Regions from separate parts of the Paenibacillus sp. B2(2019) genome, predicted to be linked through region 1. Evidence: riboswitches for the same ligand, from Rfam matches in the RefSeq annotation. Region 1 holds a riboswitch; the other holds the start of a gene.

Evidence for each region. A riboswitch is a leader RNA that binds a small molecule or an ion and turns the genes downstream of it on or off. The one in region 1 is predicted to bind glycine.
Region 2: it holds a riboswitch for glycine, as region 1 does, so the genes downstream of both, gcvT (glycine cleavage system aminomethyltransferase GcvT) here and PAENI_RS13145 (amino acid permease) in region 1, are expected to answer to the same signal.

The regions. Positions count from the first base shown of each region.
Region 1 is NZ_VTZR01000013.1:537,270-543,077, reverse strand. It holds gene PAENI_RS13155 (PTS fructose transporter subunit IIABC) at 1-572, shown strand, start outside; gene adhP (alcohol dehydrogenase AdhP) at 973-1,989, opposite strand; glycine riboswitch at 2,187-2,267, shown strand; gene PAENI_RS13145 (amino acid permease) at 2,401-3,759, shown strand; gene PAENI_RS13140 (helix-turn-helix domain-containing protein) at 3,902-4,354, shown strand; gene PAENI_RS13135 (DHA2 family efflux MFS transporter permease subunit) at 4,433-5,808, opposite strand, start outside.
Region 2 is NZ_VTZR01000013.1:46,886-52,693, forward strand. It holds gene PAENI_RS11065 (flagellar motor protein) at 1-735, shown strand, start outside; gene PAENI_RS11070 (flagellar motor protein MotB) at 732-1,568, shown strand; gene gcvH (glycine cleavage system protein GcvH) at 2,026-2,418, opposite strand; glycine riboswitch at 2,598-2,696, shown strand; gene gcvT (glycine cleavage system aminomethyltransferase GcvT) at 2,882-3,994, shown strand; gene gcvPA (aminomethyl-transferring glycine dehydrogenase subunit GcvPA) at 4,101-5,453, shown strand; gene gcvPB (aminomethyl-transferring glycine dehydrogenase subunit GcvPB) at 5,450-5,808, shown strand, end outside.

The DNA.
Region 1 (5,808 bases):
TGGGAGAAGCGGATCTTGAATATTCTGTCGTAGTAGCTGAGACAACTACCACAGACGTGTCGGCATCGGAACAGGCAAATGACCGGACCGCGACGGAAGCGCCAGCCATTCACATTGAGAAATTAACCGATATTCTTACGCCGGATTTGATTAACCTGGATCTGAATGGAGATACTAAGGACGCTATTATTAACGAAATGATTGGAGCGCTGGATAGAGCCGGAGCGGTAAGCTCTGCCGGTGATTTCAAAGAGGCTATATTGGCCCGGGAAGAAGAAAGCTCGACAGGCATCGGTCTGAATATAGCCATTCCCCACGGCAAATCGGACGCCGTACTAAAGCCAAGCATTGTATTTGGCATCAAGCAGAATGGAGTAGATTGGAAGAGCCTAGACGGAAGCGAAGCTAAACTGATCTTTATGATTGCGGTGCCGCGCAGCAGTAAGGGAAACGCCCATCTTAAAGTGCTGCAAATGTTGTCTCGCAAGCTGATGGATGATGATTTCAGGGAAAAGCTCTTGGTGGTTAAAACCAAGGAAGAAGCATACCAGTTGCTAGGTCAGGTGTATTGATCCATTACGCTGAGTTTAAAGTAAAATGACAAAAGAGGCTTTCTCGCTGTTACAGCGGAGAGCCTCTTTTTTGATTTCAGGGTAGGTCAAGGGGGAGGCAAAGAGCGAGCCGTTAGAATCGCATCGCTCTTTTGCAGTTTGCGATAGCTTTAAGCTATTTTGCAAAGCTGAGAAAATCTATTGATCTTGTACATATTTCTCTCCTTCTTAGAGTGATGGTATGCTTTAAAATTACAGTCTAATACGTATGGTACGACTGTGTAAAATTTATCTTTTCATTCCGAGCATAGGTTTAGGTAGGGATGTGATACATCGCGGAGAGCGGTATTATTAACAGAGCAAGTTTTTAGTCATAAAGAAACCCGAAAAGCAGCACTTGTCGAGCGTGTTTTCTCTCGGGTCATTTCGTCATATCAAGGACGATTCGACCATTGATTTTGCCTTCTAACATAAGATCGTAGATCTCATTAATATCTTCTAGTTTACGTGTCTCAATAATGGTTTTTATTTTTCCTTCTGCAGCGAATTGTAAAGTTTCTTGCAAATCTTTGCGAGTGCCGACAATTGAACCGACTACCTTTGTTCCGTTTAATACTGTATCAAAGATCGGAACATCCATGGATTCAGGAGGCAGCCCAACCATGACGCAGGTACCGCCGCGGCGAATGGCCCGGTAGGCTTGGTCGAATGCTTTTTTCGCAACCGCCGTACAAACGACACCATGCACTCCACCGATTTCTTTTTGAATCCAGTCTGCGGCATCTTCTTTTAATGCGTTTACGGTTTTGTCTGCACCAAGCTGTTTGGCAAGCTCCATCTTTTCATCCGACGTGTCGATGGCCACTACGTTCATTCCCATCACTTTTGCATATTGTACGCCAAGATGACCCAATCCTCCGATGCCGAAAATGGCTACCCACTCACCTGGTTTTACACCCGATACTTTCAAAGCTTTATAGGTCGTAACGCCAGCGCAAAATAAAGGTGCCGCTTCGATGAAGCTTAAATTATCAGGAACCTTCACTACATAATCGGCAGCTGCCACACAATATTCTGCATATCCGCCATCTACGGAATATCCAGAATTTTGCTGATCGAGACAAAGAGTCTCTCTTCCTGTAAGACAATACTCACAATGACCGCAGGCTGAGTACAGCCATGGAATTCCTACTCGGTCACCTACTTTTAAGTGTGTAACTCCTTCACCTATTTCTTCAATAATCCCAACGCCTTCATGCCCGGGAATAAGAGGGAGTTTCGGTTTGACGGGCCAATCCCCATGAGCAGCATGCAAATCAGTATGACACACTCCGCACGCCTGAATATGGACAAGGATTTCTTTGTGTCCGGGTTTTGGTTTAGGTACGTCTTGTAGTTCTAACTTTTCTTTAAATTGTTTTACTACAGCGGCTTTCATTAGCATACTCCTTTAGCTTTTTGTTTTTCAAAAAGTAGTATGTTCATGAGGCTTGCTTTAAATTCTTGAGACTTTTATCACTGATTAACACTCACATCACAAGTAATATGTTAGAATATCAGAACAGCTTTACTGCGTTACCGCTTTATCAACTTCATAATTCACGAGCTATGATGGCTAAGGATTACACTTTAGCTGGAGCAGCTTCTGGAGAGACCGCGGAAATTCCGCGGCGCCGAAGGGTTCACAATCTCAGGCAAAAGGACAGAAGAGTACTGAATATATATTTGTCATGCTGATCGACATCAGTAGGCAAATATTATTTGATATTCTTACGATCTGGGAGATTGGATGACATCCAATCTCTCTTTTTTTATTCCAATTTATTGTACTCACAAGGGGGAACTAGGTATGGCACAACCAGAATTAAAGAGAGAGCTAGCCAATCGGCATGTTCAACTTATTGCTATTGGCGGCACCATCGGTACAGGATTATTCTTGGGATCAGGCAAGGCGATAGAGAAGGCAGGCCCATCCATCATGATCACGTATCTAATCGTGGGTATTGCTGTGTTTTTTGTGATGAGAGCACTGGGAGAGCTCCTATTATCTAAAGCGGGCTATCAATCGTTTACGGATATTGCTGAAGACTACCTTGGATCACGAGTCGCGTTCATTACCGGTTGGACCTATTGGTTTTGCTGGATCATGACGGCTATGGCTGATGTCATCGCTGTTGGCGTATATGTACAATATTGGTTTGATATCCCGCAGTGGGTCCCTGCCATCGCCTGTCTAGTCGTGTTATTAGGACTTAATTTATTAACTGTAAAGAGCTTTGGGGAACTCGAATTTTGGTTTGCTTTAATTAAGGTAATTACGATTCTTGCCTTGATTGGTCTTGGAGTCATTTTGCTGATCATTGGGTTTAAGACGGATGCAGGATCGGTGACGGTACGAAACCTATGGGAGCATGGGGGATTTTTTCCGAACGGCATATCAGGCTTCTTATTTTCTTTTCAAATGGTTGTATTTGCTTACGTGGGTGTGGAATTGGTCGGGGTGTCGGCAGCGGAAACAGCGGATCCGGAGAAAAATATCCCATCGGCGATTAATAAAATTCCTTTACGGATTCTATTTTTCTATGTCGGTGCGCTTTTCGTCCTGCTATGCATTAACCCTTGGACGGAGCTCAGCCCGGCAGAGAGTCCTTTTGTAAAAACCTTTACTTTAGTAGGGATTCCAATTGCCGCAGGGATTATTAATTTTGTCGTATTAACTTCAGCCGCTTCCGCTTGTAATAGTGGGATGTTCTCGACCAGCCGAATTCTCTATAATTTGAGTAGAAATAACCAGGCATCACCTCATTTGGGCAAACTGAATAAAAACCATGTACCAGGTAACTCGTTATTCATTTCTACAATTGTTATATCTGTGGGTGCTCTTTTGAGTAAACTTATTCCGGAGCAGGCTTTTGGAATCGTGACAACGATTAGCGCCATTTGTTTTATATGGGTGTGGGGCATTGTTCTTATCTGCCATATTAAGTATAAGAAAACCCGGCCAGACTTACAGGCGAAATCCAAATTCAAAGCACCGTTCACACCGGCTATTAATTATATTGTCTTAACCTTGTTCGCTGGAATACTGATCATCATGCTGTTCGCTGGAGAAACACGCCCGGCTTTATTGTGTACTCCGTTATGGTTTATTTTATTATTTATCTTGTATTCGATTAGAAGTAAAAAGGGGAGAAGTAATCAAGCTTGAGTGAGGTCAACATCAACTAGCGGTAAGCCTAGTGTTAACTGCAACTTGGGGTTGCGGGGCTGCAACTAAAGCGTTCTTTACTTCTGCATACGATTAATCCAATATAGGCTTATGAATTGCAGAAAGGTAGTTGTTTGCTGCTATGATCTTTGGGGAGAAGTTAAAAGCGGAAAGAAATAAAAAAAGTTGGTCACAAGAAGAACTGGCCGAGAAGCTGTTTGTAAGCCGACAGTCGGTTTCGAAATGGGAGAATGGTCAAAACTACCCAAGCATTGAAATCATTATTAAAATAAGCGATCTTTTTGGGGTAACTATCGATGAGTTACTAAGAAGTGACGAGGAGTTGACCAAAAAGGTGATAGAAGAAGGAAAGAAATTGGCTCACCCGAAATTAAAGTTTGTATTTGATGTCTTCGTAATAGCAGGCATTGTGCTGTTAGTGATTAAACTCTGTGTTCTCTTTCTGAACAAAGTAACGGCGCTAGGGATTACCTTGAATGGCGGGTCATTCTTTTGGAACTTCGGTTCTTTGATTTTAATGGTTGTCGGGGGAATCGGCTCCAGCATCCTGAAAGAAAAATATAAACAAGAGTAAGCCGATGAGCCGGGAATAGCTATTAATAATGTAAAAGGACAGCTGATCGCTGTCCTTTTTACATTCCACTTTATGAGGTTATTTCTTGCTAACTAGGTTTGTTTTCTTTTCAATCGTGATCTTGCTCTTCATCGGCATAAATAATGTTATAACAAACGCGGCGACGGATAAAATCATCATAAAGTAATAGGCGTCACTTGCCCCAAGAATGGATGCAAGGGATTTAAGGATCTCAGGAGTAGTAGAGGGGTTGTTCTGCATCACTGTGGCCGCATGACTTGTTGCCTGTACTGTATAAATCGTAATTACGACAGCAGTACCGATGGCTCCGGCAATTTGGCGAACGGTATTGTTCACAGCTGTACCATGCGTGCCGAGTTGTTTGGGCAGTGCATTTAGTCCAGCCGTATTGAGAGGCATAGTGATGAAGCTTAATCCAATTCGCAGGCCTATGGTACGAATCATTAGATACGTATACGTTGTAGATTCAGATAGATCAGTTACCGCCCACATAGATGGAATAATAAACAGTAAACCAATAATGAACAGTGGTTTAGCACCAAAACGGTCATATAATTTACCGGTGACGGGTGACATGAACGCATTTACGAGAGCCCCCGGCAACAAGAGTAGTCCTGCATCAAATGCTGTAAAACCACGGCCATTCTGCAGATAAATAGGCAATAAAATCATATCTGCGTACATCATCATGGTAATTAACACGTTAATCAGAGAAGTCATCGTAAAAACTTTATTTTTGAAGACAGACAGGTTTAACAGTGGATCATCAGACTTGATTTGTCGAATACAAAATACGGCCGTTACAGCGATTCCAACTCCTAAGGATAGGATCACTATTAGATCGCCCCAGCCTTTACTGCCTGCACTGCTGAAGCCGTATAAAATTAAGCCAAATCCAACGGTCGATAAAAGAACACTTACTACATCAAGCTTAGACTTAGACGTCTCGGATACATTCACTAAATACTTGAATGCCAACGCTATAACAATGATGACGAGTGGAATGAGGCCGATAAATAACCAGCGCCAAGAGTGATATTCAACAATAAATCCCGCAAGCGTCGGCCCAATAGCAGGAGCAAATATCATCGCCAGTCCAAGCAGTCCCATAGCACTGCCGCGTTTTTCAACAGGGAAAATAGCGAGCACAACGCTCATCATGAGCGGCATTATAATACCGGCACCTGCAGCTTGAATCATCCGTCCGACTAAGAGTAGACTAAAGCTCGGCGCTGCTGCACAAATGATTGAGCCAATTAATAAAAATGACATGGCACTTAGAAATAATTGACGTGTTGTAAAACGTTTCATTAAATAGGCTGTAATCGGAATCAATATCCCGTTGACCAGCATAAAACCCGTTGAAATCCATTGTACAGTTGTTGCCGTGACATCAAATACATCCATCAGACTACTTAAGGCGACATTTAAAA
Region 2 (5,808 bases), 490 kb from region 1:
ATCGGCGGCTATCTCTGGGAAGGCGGAAGCCTCTCAGGACTGCTGCAGCTTAATGCAGCTTTGATTGTGTTCGGGGGTACGTTTGCCGCCGTTATGATCAGTTTCCCGGCATCTAAGCTGCGCTCCATTCCAACAGCATTACGCATGGCTTTCGGTAGCAACCCTGATCGTGATGTAGAAAAAGCAGAAGAACTCATTGCAATGGCAACCGTGGCCCGTCGCGGCGGCGTTCTAATGTTAGAAAAACAAGCTGAAGAACATCCGGACCCTTTTACACGTGAAGGTCTACTTCTTATTGTGGACGGTACTGATCCTGAGCAGGTAAGACAGATTCTTGAATTAGAAATGGATGCTAAAGAATTGAAGCATGAGAACTATGCTAAGATTTTTGAAGCTGCAGGTGGATATGCACCAACGATGGGAATTATCGGGACGGTGATGGGCCTCATCCGTGTACTTGGCAACCTTACAGATCCGTCAAATCTGGGCACATCTATCGCAGTTGCATTTACCGCAACACTGTACGGTGTTGCCATCGCTAATTTAATATTTTTACCCATCGCTTCCAAAATCAAATCCCGCAGTCAAAGCCAGCTACATAGTATGGAAATGCTACTCGTCGGCATTCTTTCTTTGCAGAACGGGGATCACCCCTTGCTGGTGCGTAAAAAACTGAACTCATTCATCTCAGACACGGACACGAATGACCGTGCGGAAACTAGAGGCCTTCTATGAGACAAAGAGACCGGCGCAAGCGGCGTGTAGAGACTCGGGAAAGCCGCGACCGTTGGATGATTACTTATGCTGATCTAATTACACTTTTACTTATTTTTTTCGTTATATTGTATGCGATGAGCAGCCTGGATACTGACAAATATAACATCGTGACAGGCTCATTATCCGAGACCTTCAAGTCTGGCAGCACTGTCCTTGAGGGTGGGAACGGCATTTTAGATGCTGGGAAATCAACTGAGAACAAACCGGAAAGTACAGACGGGAATGGGAATGCAGCTGCAACTGCGAGACCGAATGCTGGATCTGCTGAACAAACGGAGAACGAAATACCTTCGGCACGTGAACTTGCTTTTCGAGAACAAGAGGCTAAACTTGCTGAATTAATGGGTGTGATCACGAACTATGTAGAGGAAAATAATCTTGGAGAACAAATTTTTGTTGCCGACAAACCGCAGGGGATAGAAATCACACTCAGTGACCGGTTTCTCTTCGATATAGGTAAGGCAGACCTGAAGTCTCCAGCCCTCCCTGCTCTTCAGCAGTTATCTGGCTTATTCAGCGATATCGGCGCAAAGATCAGCATTGAAGGACATACCGACAATACGCCAGTATCTTCAGCTTCTCACTATAACGACAACTGGGAGCTGTCTGGTGCTCGTGCGCTGTCAGTGCTTCGCTTTTTCTTAGATCGGGAGGGATTGAATCCCGACAATTTTCAATACGCAGGTTATGCTGATACCCAGCCCACCGCGGATAATACATCGGCAGCAGGTCAGCAAAAGAACCGCCGTGTAGAGATCATTGTGCTTCGTCAACTTCAAGAGGGTGCATAAAAAATGTTTTACTCAGAGCTAGTTACAATAGCTAGGCCTGTGCAGGAGCGAATCTGCTTATCAACATACCAAAATGGGCTCGCCACTATTTATTACGGAAATACTCCCTGATTATCTGCCTATTCCCTTGTCCAGGCACAGAATTAGGGAATTCCTCCCTGATTAATACCCTATTTAGTCAGAAATAGCGCTTTTCACTGAAATTTTAGGGAGGAATTCCCTAAAACCCTTAGTGTCACGCTATACTCGTCTAAAATAAGGGAGGTTTTCCCTAATTCCACAATCAGTAGATTCGCTTTTAAATAAAATCCCATAATTCCAAACAGTCCCAGGATTTAACTCAAAAATTCACCACCACTATCTATATAAAAACACCAAACAGCAAGTCCCCAAAAACGGAAACTTGCTGCTATAAATATCACATTCGGTGAAATTAATATTCAGAAAAAAATTAGAATTACTCCCCTACCAATGCACGATATCCAGCTGCATCTAGCAGTCCTTTTACAGCATCAGCATACTCTCCGTCCACTTCAATTTCAAAAATCCAACCTTCACCATACGGCTTATCATTAATTAGCTCTGGACTAGCTTCTAAACCATCATTAATCTTGGTAACCTTCCCAGAGACGGGTGAATAGAGTTCCGATACGGTCTTAACGGATTCGATACTACCTACGCTGTCGCCAGCTGAAATGGCCGAACCCACTTCTGGAAATTCCACAAATACGATATCGCCTAACAAATGCTGAGCATGATCCGTAATCCCAACACGTACTACGCGTCCTTCCACTTGCTGTGCCCACTCATGCTCTTCGCTGTAAAGAAGGTTATCTAAAACTTCACTCATTTCAAGCCGCCTCATTTCCAAATTGGAATTCTAAATTTAGTTATAGCCTAAGTGATCCCGGAGCATAATGTCAATATTACTAACAGTAAAATAAATTTGTCGTTTTTTTGACTTTTTCTTGTTGACAGCGCCCTCCTATACCCGTTTAATGGAGACATAAGAAACAAATACAGTTGCGGATGATGGCATAGGGAGAGACTGTCTCACTTGAAGACGGCGCCGAAGGAGTAAGCCCTAACAGGGGTGAATCTCTCAGGCAAAAGGACCTTTGTCGGACGTACCTCTGGAGAGCATCAGACGCGAGGCTGGGTGCGTCAGGTCACCAACGGGGAAACTTGCATGTTAGTTACGCAGGGTAACTCTCAGGTACAAAGGACAGAGCAGAAAGCGATTAGTGCATTTATGCATGATTGCTTCTGCCTGTCCTTTTTTTCGTATGTAATCAGACTAGGGGAGTGACGACATGGATGCTTTGAAAAGAACACCTTTTTATGATCTCTATTCCGCTTATTCGGAGTCCAGGTGCATTGATTTTGGCGGCTGGGAGCTGCCAGTACAGTTTACAGGTATCGTGAAGGAGCATGAGGCTGTTCGCCAGCAGGCTGGACTGTTCGATGTATCGCATATGGGTGAATTCATGGTGATCGGAAGCGGCGCTGAAGCCTTTTTACAAAAAATGACGACCAACGATGTCAGCCGCCTTACCGATGGTGCGGCGCAATATACGCTGCTCTGTTATCCAAACGGCGGTGTGGTCGACGATTTACTCGTGTATCGACTAAGTGAAGGCCGTTATATGCTTGTCGTAAATGCCTCCAACATCGATAAGGACTTCCAGTGGCTGCAAGAGCATCTGACCTCTGAATTCGGTGAAGTCACACTCACTAATGTCTCTGACGAGACGCTTTTGCTCGCCTTGCAAGGTCCGCTGGCAGAGACCATACTCGCAGAAGTTACTGATGCACCGATCTCAACGCTCAAGCCTTTCCACTTCATCGAACGCTCAACCGTCTGCGGTGTAGAAGTACTGATCTCCCGTACGGGTTATACCGGTGAAGATGGCTTCGAAATTTACGCTCCGCTGGATGGGGCAGCAACGTTATGGAACGGCCTTCTCGCAGCAGGCTCTCCTCACGGATTAACACCTGCTGGACTGGGCGCACGGGATACGCTTCGTTTCGAGGCAAAATTGCCACTGTACGGTCAGGAGCTGTCGGCTGACATCACGCCTCTTGAAGCTGGAGTACAGTTCTTCGTGAAGCTGGACAAAGCGGACTTCATCGGTCGCGATGCGCTAGTGCAGCAAAAAGAAGCCGGTCTTCCCCGCCGCCTTGTCGGTCTAGAAATGATTGATCGAGGCATTCCGCGCTCCCATTACCCGGTCTATGCGGACGGCATCAAAATCGGAGAGGTCACAACCGGAACCCAATCTCCAACGCTGAAACGCAACCTGGGATTAGCTTTGCTGGATACAGCTTACAGTGAAATAGGCACAGAGGTTTTCGTAGAGATACGTGGCAAGCAGCTTAAGGCTGTCGTGATTAAGGCCCCTTTTTACAAGTATAAACGCCTTTAGCGTCCATATTAGGACGGTGAACTTTTAAGCGAGAAATAGAAGGATAAAGTATAACGTGAAAATTGTACTTTCTTATATTTTAAAAAAGCCAAGGAGTGAAACCTTAATGAAGCACCGTTATCTGCCCATGACAGCACAGGACCGCGTAGAGATGATGGAAACCGTCGGGATTCAGTCCATAGATGAGCTGTTCTCCGATATCCCTGAAGCCGTCCGTTATCAAGGCACTATGCCGATGTCTGAACCACTCGATGAGTACGCCCTGCTACGTCACATGAAAGGTCTCGCTGACCGAAATGCTGACTTCGATTCGCACGCCAGCTTCCTCGGCGCCGGATTATACGACCATCACATCCCTGTAGTGATCAACCATGTCATTTCCCGTTCAGAATTCTACACTGCTTACACCCCTTATCAACCGGAGATCAGCCAAGGCGAACTGCAAGCGATCTTCGAATTCCAATCCTACATTTGCGAACTAACCGGTATGAAAGTAGCCAATGCCAGTATGTATGATGGCGCAACCGCATTATCCGAAGCAGCCGTCCTCGCAGCTGGTGCTACCAAACGCAAAAAATTAATTGTCTCCCGCACCGTTCATCCTGAAGCGCGCCAAGTGTTACGCACATCGGCTAATGCTTGGGGTCTTGAGGTAGTGGAGATTGACTATAAAGACGGTGTTACCGATCAGGCTAAGCTTGCTGAGGCCATTGATGGTGATACGGCTGCAGTACTGATGCAATCGCCTAACTTCTTTGGCAGCATCGAAGATCTTAGCTCCGTTGAGCCACTGATCCATGCTGTTAAAGGGTTGTTCGTCGTCAGTGCAAATCCGATCGCTCTTGGCGTACTAGAAACACCAGGTAAGCTCGGAGCCGACATCGTAGTCGGTGACGCTCAGCCACTCGGTATTCCCGCTTCCCTCGGAGGTCCAACCTGTGGATTCTTCGCTGTAGCAGAGCATTTAATGCGCCGCATGCCAGGTCGTATCGTTGGTCAAACTGTTGACCGTAACGGTAAACGCGGCTTCGTTCTGACACTCCAAGCTCGTGAACAGCATATCCGTCGTGAAAAAGCGACATCGAATATCTGCTCCAATCAGGCGCTGCTCGCACTCTGCGCATCCGTCTACCTGTCCGTAATGGGTAAAGAAGGGATGCGTGAAGTAGGCGAGCTGAACATTCGTAAAAGTCATTACGCCGCTAATAAACTAAGCGAACTAACAGAGGCTGAACTTACCTTTTCCTCCCCATTCTTTAACGAGTTTGTCGTGAAGCTTCCGGAGGGAAGCAGCGTAAGTGCAATTAATTCGAAGCTGCTGAAGGAAGGTTATCTAGGCGGTTATGATCTGGGCCGTGATTATCCTGAACTTGCTGGACATATGCTGGTAGCCGTTACGGAAAAAAGAAGCAAAAACGAAATCGACCAATTCGCTAGCGCACTGGAGGGCTGTTTATGAAACCGGAGCAAAGTCTAATTTTTGAATTAAGCCGGCCCGGCCGTTCGGCCTATTCTTTGCCACTGTGCGATGTGCCACAGGAAGAAAGCTTAGAATCTCTGATTCCATCAGGTTTACTCCGTAGCGAACCCGTTGTGCTTCCAGAAGTATCGGAAGTGGATGTTATTCGCCACTACACTTCCTTGTCACGCCGCAACTTTGGCGTAGATAACGGCTTCTATCCACTCGGTTCATGTACGATGAAATACAATCCGAAGATTAACGAAGATGTTGCCCGCATCGTAGGCCTAGCTAAGATCCACCCTTACCAGCCAGAAGAAAGCATTCAAGGCGCACTGGAATTAATGTATACCCT